Linked DNA regions of Tolumonas auensis DSM 9187. The main gene of each other region encodes a partner of the protein of the gene in region 2 in a complex. Links are inferred from orthologs where the notes say so. Each region holds a gene or a part of one and is shown on either strand. Other genes may lie near its edges.

Region 1 (3,287 bases), 470 kb from region 2 along the record:
TTCGCCCGCTTCAACCTTCCCGCCCGGAAACTCCCACTTCCCGCCCTGATGCTGATGTGTTGCCCGGCGGCAGATAAAATATCCCAGCAGAGGATCATAAATAACCCCGACTGCGACCCACACTTGCTTCATACTTTTTTCCTGCTAACAAAAAGGCGACCGAAGCCGCCTTGTATAATTATTTCATGAGCAAAAATGGATCAATCCAGTTTGCCATGGCAGTGCTTGTATTTTTTGCCTGACCCACAAGGGCAAGGATCATTACGCCCGATTTTGGCACCATCACGAACAAATGGTTCCACCGCCTGACCATCCACAGATTCCGCTTCATCCTCAGCCAGCGCATTGATCTCTTCATGGCTGTAAGTACGAACCTGGGCTGAGTCTGACTGACGGCGTTGTTCTTCAATGGCGTCCACATCCGGCTCCTGCACCTGAATACGGCACAGAACACTCACCACCTGTTGTTTCAGCGCTTCCAACATCTGAGTGAATAACTCAAAGGCTTCACGCTTATATTCCTGCTTCGGATTCTTCTGGGCGTAACCACGCAGATGGATACCCTGACGCAGGTGATCCATCGCCGCCAGATGTTCTTTCCACAGATTATCCAGCGTCTGCAGCATCACTGATTTTTCAAACTGACGCAGAACGTCATGTCCGGCCAGCTCTTCTTTATGTGCATAGCTGGCTTCGATTTCGCTGATGATACGTTCACGAATTTTCTCTTCGTATAACTTGTCATCTTCCTTGATCCACTGAGCAATCGGCAGATCAATGGCAAAATCAGTGCGCAAACGCAGTTCCAGACCGGCAATATCCCAGCTTTCATCTAATGAATGCGGCGCAATATATTGATCAATAACGCGATCAAGCACGTCAGTCCGGATCAGTTTGATGGTTTCTGAAATATCCGCACTTTCCAGCAGTTCATTACGTTGTTCGTAAACTACCTTACGCTGGTCATTGGCTACGTCATCAAATTCCAGCAGGTTCTTACGGATATCGAAGTTACGGCCTTCCACTTTACGCTGTGCATTTTCAATCGCTTTACTGACCCATGGATGTTCAATGGCTTCGCCATGTTCCATGCCCAGTTTTTTCATCATGCCACTGACACGATCAGACGCGAAAATACGCATCAGGCTGTCTTCCATCGACAGATAGAAACGGGATGAACCCGGATCCCCCTGACGACCGGAACGACCACGCAGCTGGTTATCAATACGACGTGATTCATGACGCTCAGTACCGATAATATGCAGACCACCGGAAGTGATCACCGCGTCATGACGTACTTGCCATTCACTCTTGATGGTTGCGATCTGCTCTGCAGTCGGATTTTCCAGCGCATCAATTTCAGCCTGCCAGCTACCACCCAGCACGATGTCAGTACCACGACCCGCCATGTTAGTAGCGATAGTCACTGCACTTGGACGACCGGCCTGAGCAACAATTTGCGCTTCCTGAGCGTGGAATTTGGCATTCAGTACTTTGTGTTCAATACCTTCTTTCGTCAGGATATTGGACAGCAACTCTGAGTTCTCAATAGAGATAGTACCTACCAGCACCGGACGCTGTTCAGCGACACGGATCTTGATATCCTCAATAATTGCGTCGTATTTTTCCTGTTCGGTAAGGTAAACCAGATCGCCCATATCATCACGGATCATCGGACGGTTGGTTGGCAGAACCACAGTTTCCAGACCATAGATCTGCTGGAACTCATATGCTTCAGTATCCGCAGTCCCGGTCATACCAGCCAGTTTTTCGTATAAACGGAAATAGTTCTGGAAAGTAATAGAAGCCAGGGTCTGGTTTTCGTTACGGATTTTTGCGCCTTCTTTGGCTTCAATCGCCTGATGCAAACCTTCAGACCAGCGACGTCCGGCCATGGTACGGCCCGTATGTTCATCAACAATAATCACTTCATCGTCTTTAACGATGTAGTCAACATCACGCTCAAACAGGGTATTGGCGCGTAATGCAGCATTCACATGATGCAGTAAAGTAATGTTGGCAACCGAGAATAAAGAGTCATCTTCACCCATTAAACCCTGCTGTTTTAACCAGCCTTCAACAAAAATCTGACCATTTTCAGTCAGATAAGCCTGACGGGCTTTCTCATCGACGGTGTAATGGCCGTTCCCCTGATACTCTTCAGAGTCTTCTTTATCCTGCTTCTGCAGCAACGGCACCAGTGTATTGATTTTGATATAGAGTTCAGAACTGTCTTCGGCAGCACCGGAAATGATCAGCGGAGTACGTGCTTCATCAATCAGCACCGAATCCACTTCATCCACTAATGCATAATACAGCGGACGCTGCACACGCTGTTCTGCCGCAAACGCCATGTTGTCGCGCAGATAATCGAAACCAAACTCGTTGTTCGTGCCATAGGTAATGTCACAGGCATAAGCCGCCTGTTTTTCTTCATGACTCATACCTGACAGGTTGCAGCCAACGGTCATCCCCAGGAAAGCGAACAGCGGACGGCTCCATTCTGCATCACGACGTGCCAGATAATCGTTCACTGTGACGATATGCACGCCCTGACCAGTCAGCGCATTCAGATAGGCTGGCAATGTCGCGGTCAGTGTTTTACCTTCACCGGTCTTCATTTCGGCGATCTGGTTATTATTCAGCACAATGCCGCCCATCATCTGGACATCAAAGTGACGCATAGCGAATACACGTTTTGATGCTTCACGGACAGTCGCAAAGGCTTCAGGTAACAGCGAATCGAGCTCTTCACCTTTTTCCAGACGCTGACGGAATTCGACTGTCTTCGCCTGTAAATCCACATCAGCCAGAGAGGCAAACTGGGGTTCCAGTTCATTGATTTGTTTTACGATCTTTTTTAATGCTTTTACGGTGCGATCATTGCGACTACCAATGATCTTGGTAAATAGTTTGGTGATCATTATTACCCAACTCTCAGGCTATTGATTATTGTCTGTCCTGACGGACAGCGATTCTGAATATGTAATGTCATTACGCGATATATGGGGACGAAAAATCTGGGATTCAAGGAAAGAATATCTGGAATGCCCCAACTTGCGGTAGGGAAAGATTACCATAATCAGACTTATGAGTCTGCTATTGTCGCAGGCAGAAACAACAAAGCACCGGGCGGAGAACCGGTGCTTTGTGAACTATTCAGTATTGATCAGGTTTAAGCTAAAACAAGCTTGGTACCAAAGTAGGCAATCGGAGATTTTGCAGCTTCCTCTTCAAAGGTCACCATCTCCCAGGCTTCAGCATCAGCCAGCAAAGCGCGCAGCAGT
Region 2 (5,006 bases):
TCACCAGTATTACCTTTCAAGCGTGTAGCTTCACGGTAATAGTTACGGAATTGTTTTTCCAGAATGCCGTAAATACGACGGACTTTCTGTTTTTCACGCAGCTGTACACCATAGTCAGACAGACGTGGCTTACGCGCACCGTGCTGACCAGGAGCTGTGTCAATTTTACACTTAGAGTCGATAGCACGAACGCCTGATTTCAGGAACAGATCGGTGCCTTCACGACGGCTAAGCTTCAGCTTTGGGCCTAAATATCTTGCCATGTTCTTTCTCCAACAATCCTACTAGACAACGTTATACACGGCGTTTTTTAGGAGGACGACAACCGTTGTGCGGGATCGGAGTTACATCCGTGATATTGGTGATGCGGAAACCCGCAGCATTCAATGCACGAATAGATGACTCACGGCCCGGACCAGGACCTTTAACCATTACTTCCAGGTTTTTAACGCCATACTCTTTGGCGATCTCACCAGCACGTTCAGCAGCAACCTGTGCAGCGAACGGAGTGGATTTACGAGAACCACGGAAACCTGAACCACCAGCAGTTGCCCAAGACAGAGCGTTACCCTGACGGTCAGTAATGGTCACGATTGTGTTATTGAAAGAGGCATGAACGTGTGCAATGCCGTCGCTAACTTGCTTTCTAACGCGCTTACGAGCACGAGTAGGAGCTTTTGCCATTTTCTACCTTCCCGTTTACTTCTTAATCGGTTTACGAGGACCCTTACGGGTGCGCGCGTTAGTTTTGGTACGTTGTCCACGAACCGGCAGACCACGACGATGACGCAAACCACGGTAGCAACCCAAGTCCATCAAACGTTTGATGTTCATGGATACTTCACGGCGCAGGTCACCCTCGACAGTAAACTTACCAACTTCAGTACGAAGCGCTTCAATTTGAGCTTCGTCCAGATCTTTAACTTTCACATCCTCGGCGATACCAGCTGCTGCGCAAATGCTCTTTGCACGGGTGTCGCCAACGCCATAAATCGCAGTTAACGCGATAACTGCATGTTTATGGTCAGGAATGTTAATGCCAGCGATACGGGCCACTATTCCACTCCTAAACAAATAGTAATTTTACGACCACCACAAAGCCCGTTCCGGATACATGGTGATCTTCCTACACACAAATGTAGGCTGGCTAATGTACTTAGCCAGCCCCGACTTTTCAAGTCTCTACCGAAAATATATTAGCCTTGGCGTTGTTTATGCTTCGGCTCAGTGCAAATCACACGCACCACACCGTGGCGTTTGATGATTTTGCAGTTACGGCAGATTGCTTTAACGGAAGCGCGAACTTTCATTGCTTAACTCCGCAATATTAGACCGGATTAACGGCCTACGCCTTTAAGATTGGCTTTTTTCAGTACATCCCCATACTGATGAGACATCATATGAGTTTGTACCTGTGCCATAAAGTCCATGATGACAACAACGATAATCAGCAAGGAAGTACCACCGAAGTAGAACTGCACGTGCCAGAAGGTCATCAGTAACTGGGGTACCAAGCAAATCGCTGTGATGTACAAGGCTCCGGCCAGTGTTAGACGTGTCATTACTTTATCGATAAAACGAGCTGTCTGCTCTCCTGGGCGGATACCCGGGATAAATGCACCACTCTTCTTCAGATTATCCGCAGTCTCACGAGGGTTAAATACCAACGCAGTATAGAAGAAACTGAAGAAAATGATGGCAACTGCATACAACAATTCATATAACGGCTGACCTGGCTGCAAGCTCATCGAAATTTCTTGCAGGATATTTGCAATCCATGAATCACCCTGACCAAACCAAGACGCAATCGTCCCCGGGAACAGAATAATACTTGATGCAAAAATCGCAGGGATAACACCCGCCATATTCAGTTTTAACGGCAAATGCGTGCTTTGTGCTGCAAATATCTGATTACCTTGCTGACGTTTCGCATAATTTACGACGATACGTCGCTGACCACGCTCAACAAATACAACAAAGTAAGTAACAGCAAACACAATAACAACGAGCAACAATAGCAACAGAATATGCAACTCACCCTGACGAGCCTGTTCTGCTGTTGCACCAATAGCTTGGGGCAAACCAGCAACAATACCCGCGAAGATGATCAGCGAAATACCATTACCAATACCACGTTCGGTAATTTGTTCACCTAACCACATCAGGAACATGGTTCCGGTAACCAGACTAACCACAGCAGTAAAGTAGAAGCCGAAACCGGGGTTGAGCACCAAGCCATGCATCATATTTGGTAAACCAGTAGCAATTCCGGATGCTTGTACTGTGGCTAAAACCAGAGTACCCCACCGGGTATGCTTGCTGATAACACGCCGACCGCTCTCACCTTCCTTCTTAAGCTCAGCATAATAAGGACTGATGACGGTCAGTAGCTGGATAATAATTGAAGCCGAAATATACGGCATAATACCCAACGCAAAAATAGATGCACGAGACAGGGCACCACCACTGAACATGTTAAACATTTCAATGATGGTTCCCTTCTGTTGCTGGAACAACTGTCCCAGCACAGTAGCGTCAATACCAGGAATCGGCACATAAGCGCCCGCACGGAAGACGATGATAGCACCTAGAACGAAAAGTAAACGACTTTTCAGTTCGCTCAGGCCCCCCTGCGAGCCCCGTGTTACTAATCCTGGTTTCTTGGCCATCTACTTATTATTCCTCGATTTTGCCACCGGCAGCTTCGATTGCAGCACGAGCACCTTTAGTAACGCTCACACCACGCACAGTCACTGCACGATCGATGTTCCCAGAGAGAACGATCTTGGCAAACTGCATGCCTTTAGTGATTACACCAGCTTGCTTCAGGGTGTTCAGATCTACTACGTCGCCTTCAACTTTAGCAACTTCGCTCAAGCGAACTTCGGCAGTTACCGCGCCTTTACGAGAGTAGAAACCAAATTTTGGCATACGAATTTTTAAAGGCATTTGACCACCTTCAAAACCCGCACGCACACCGCCGCCAGAGCGTGAACCGGCACCTTTAACACCACGGCCACCAGTTTTACCTAAACCAGAACCGATACCACGACCTACACGCTTTTTAGCAGATTTTGCACCAGCAGCCGGAGAAAGAGTGTTTAAACGCATGATTACTCCTCCACCTTCACCATGTAATAAACCTGGTTGATCATGCCGCGAACACATGGAGTATCTTCCACTTCAACAGTATGACCAATACGACGCAAACCCAAGCCCAGCAAAGAGGCTTTGTGCTTCGGCAAACGACCGATGGAGCTGCGAGTCTGTGTAACTTTTACAGTCTTGTTAGCCATGTCGTTATTACCCCAGGATTTCTTCCACGCGCAGACCACGTTTAGCAGCAACTTGTTCCGGTGATTTGATGTCAGCCAGTGCTTCAATTGTTGCACGAACTACATTCATCGGATTGGTTGAGCCATAGGTCTTAGCCAGAACGTTATGTACACCAGCCACTTCCAGAACGGCGCGCATTGCACCACCGGCAATGATACCGGTACCCTGAGAAGCAGGCTGCATGAATACGGTAGAACCAGCATGGGTTCCTTTAACATGATGGTGCAGAGTGCCTTCAATCAGCTCTACTTTAACCATGTTACGACGAGCTTGTTCCATTGCTTTTTGAATAGCAGCAGGAACTTCACGCGCTTTACCGTAACCGAAACCAACGCGGCCAGAACCATCACCAACAACAGTCAGAGCTGTGAAGGAGAAAATACGACCACCTTTAACTACTTTTGAAACACGGTTTACTGCGACTAACTTTTCTTGCAGTTCACCGGCTTGAGATTCGATTTTAGACATTGTCGACTCCTGGCTTAGAACTGAAGACCAGCTTCACGTGCAGCAGCAGCTAGTGCGGCTACGCGACCGTGATATTGGAACCCAGAGCGATCGAACGCTACAGTGGTAACACCTTTTGCCAGAGCACGCTCTGCAATAGCTTTACCCACAGCGGCGGCCGCATCGGCGTTACCGGTGTATTTCACTTGCTCACGAATGGTTGACTCAACAGTTGATGCAGAAGCTAAAACTTCGGCACCGCTTGCTGCGATAACCTGCGCATAAATATGACGCGGAGTACGGTGAACCACCAGACGAGTCGCGCCCAGTTCCAGCATTTTACGACGTGCTTTAGTAGCACGACGGATACGAGCTGCTTTCTTGTCCATAGTGTTACCTTACTTCTTCTTAGCTTCTTTAGTACGCACAACTTCGTCAGAATAGCGTACACCTTTGCCTTTGTAAGGCTCCGGGCTACGATAGGCACGGATATCAGCCGCAACCTGACCCAACATAGCTTTATCAGCACTTTTCAGTACGATTTCAGTCTGAGTCGGACATTCAGCGGTAACACCTTCAGGCAGTTCGTGGTCAATTGGATGGGAAAAACCCAGAGCCAGACCAACAGACTTACCTTTCGCCTGTGCACGGTAACCTACACCAACCAGCACCAGTTTGCGCTCGAAGCCAGTAGTAACACCAATAACCATGTTGTTTACCAGTGCGCGTGCTGTACCAGCCTGCGCGTCAGCACCAGTCACACCCTCTTGAGGTGCGAACTTCAACACATTTTCTTCTTTGGTGACGATAACTGCAGCGTTCAGAATGCGCTTCAGGGTGCCATTTTTACCTTTAACAGCTATTTCCTGGCCGTTCAGGGTTACTTCCACGCCAGCCGGAATAGTAACAGGTGCTTTCGCAACACGAGACATTTCCTAGCTCCTTACGCTACGTAGCAGATGATCTCACCGCCCATGCCAGCTTTACGCGCAGCACGGTCAGTCATCACACCTTTAGAAGTAGAAACAACAGCGATACCCAGACCATTCATGATCTTTGGCAGGTCGCCACGTTTCTTATAAATACGCAGACCAGGGCGACTTACGCGCTGGATCAGCTCAACAACAGGCTTACCCTGGAAATATTTTAATTCAATTTCCAGTTCAGGTTTAACATCTCCGCTCACTTTAATGTCAGCGATGTAACCTTCTTCTTTCAGCAGA

Evidence for each region.
Region 1: the proteins of secY (region 2) and secA are in contact, whole or in part, in a crystal structure (PDB 3DIN), measured with the Thermotoga maritima proteins. The link is inferred for Tolumonas auensis DSM 9187 from one-to-one orthologs. Residues at the interface, in WP_004081795.1 of Thermotoga maritima: Glu108, Gly109, Glu110, Glu111, Ala236, Glu237, Arg238, Arg239, Ile240, Thr241, Ile242, Gln243, Tyr244, Ala245, Arg246, Arg247, Val248, Thr249, Gly250, Arg251, Arg252, Val253, Tyr254, Gly256, Ala257, Ser258, Thr259, Tyr260, Leu261, Pro262; in WP_004082002.1 of Thermotoga maritima: Glu261, Ala262, Arg263, Lys300, Ala301, Arg302, Thr303, Ile304, Ile305, Leu323, Tyr324, Asp325, Pro326, Val329, Ser330, Tyr333, Ile336, Lys340, Phe345, Val349, Glu363, Phe364, Tyr374, Ser375, Gly376, Gly377, Glu393, Ile395, Thr482, Ser483.

What each region holds. Positions count from the first base shown.
Region 1 is NC_012691.1:599,639-602,925, reverse strand. It holds secA (preprotein translocase subunit SecA), read right to left. Parts: upstream 2,925-3,287; coding sequence 201-2,924; downstream 1-200. Other genes in the region: lpxC (UDP-3-O-acyl-N-acetylglucosamine deacetylase), read right to left, coding at 3,176-3,287; TOLA_RS16940 (hypothetical protein), read left to right, coding at 3,048-3,179; mutT (8-oxo-dGTP diphosphatase MutT), read right to left, coding at 1-132. UniProt on the Escherichia coli protein: Required for protein export, interacts with the SecYEG preprotein conducting channel.
Region 2 is NC_012691.1:129,805-134,810, reverse strand. The notes cover bases 504-3,405. They hold secY (preprotein translocase subunit SecY), read right to left. Parts: upstream 2,670-3,405; coding sequence 1,338-2,669; downstream 504-1,337. Other genes in these bases: rpsE (30S ribosomal protein S5), read right to left, coding at 3,304-3,405; rpmD (50S ribosomal protein L30), read right to left, coding at 3,114-3,296; rplO (50S ribosomal protein L15), read right to left, coding at 2,677-3,111; rpmJ (50S ribosomal protein L36), read right to left, coding at 1,197-1,310; rpsM (30S ribosomal protein S13), read right to left, coding at 700-1,056. Outside these bases: rpsD (30S ribosomal protein S4), read right to left, coding at 1-263; more of rpsK, read right to left, coding at 295-503; more of rpsE, read right to left, coding at 3,406-3,804; rplR (50S ribosomal protein L18), read right to left, coding at 3,819-4,172; rplF (50S ribosomal protein L6), read right to left, coding at 4,182-4,715; rpsH (30S ribosomal protein S8), read right to left, coding at 4,727-5,006. UniProt on the Escherichia coli protein: The central subunit of the protein translocation channel SecYEG. Consists of two halves formed by TMs 1-5 and 6-10.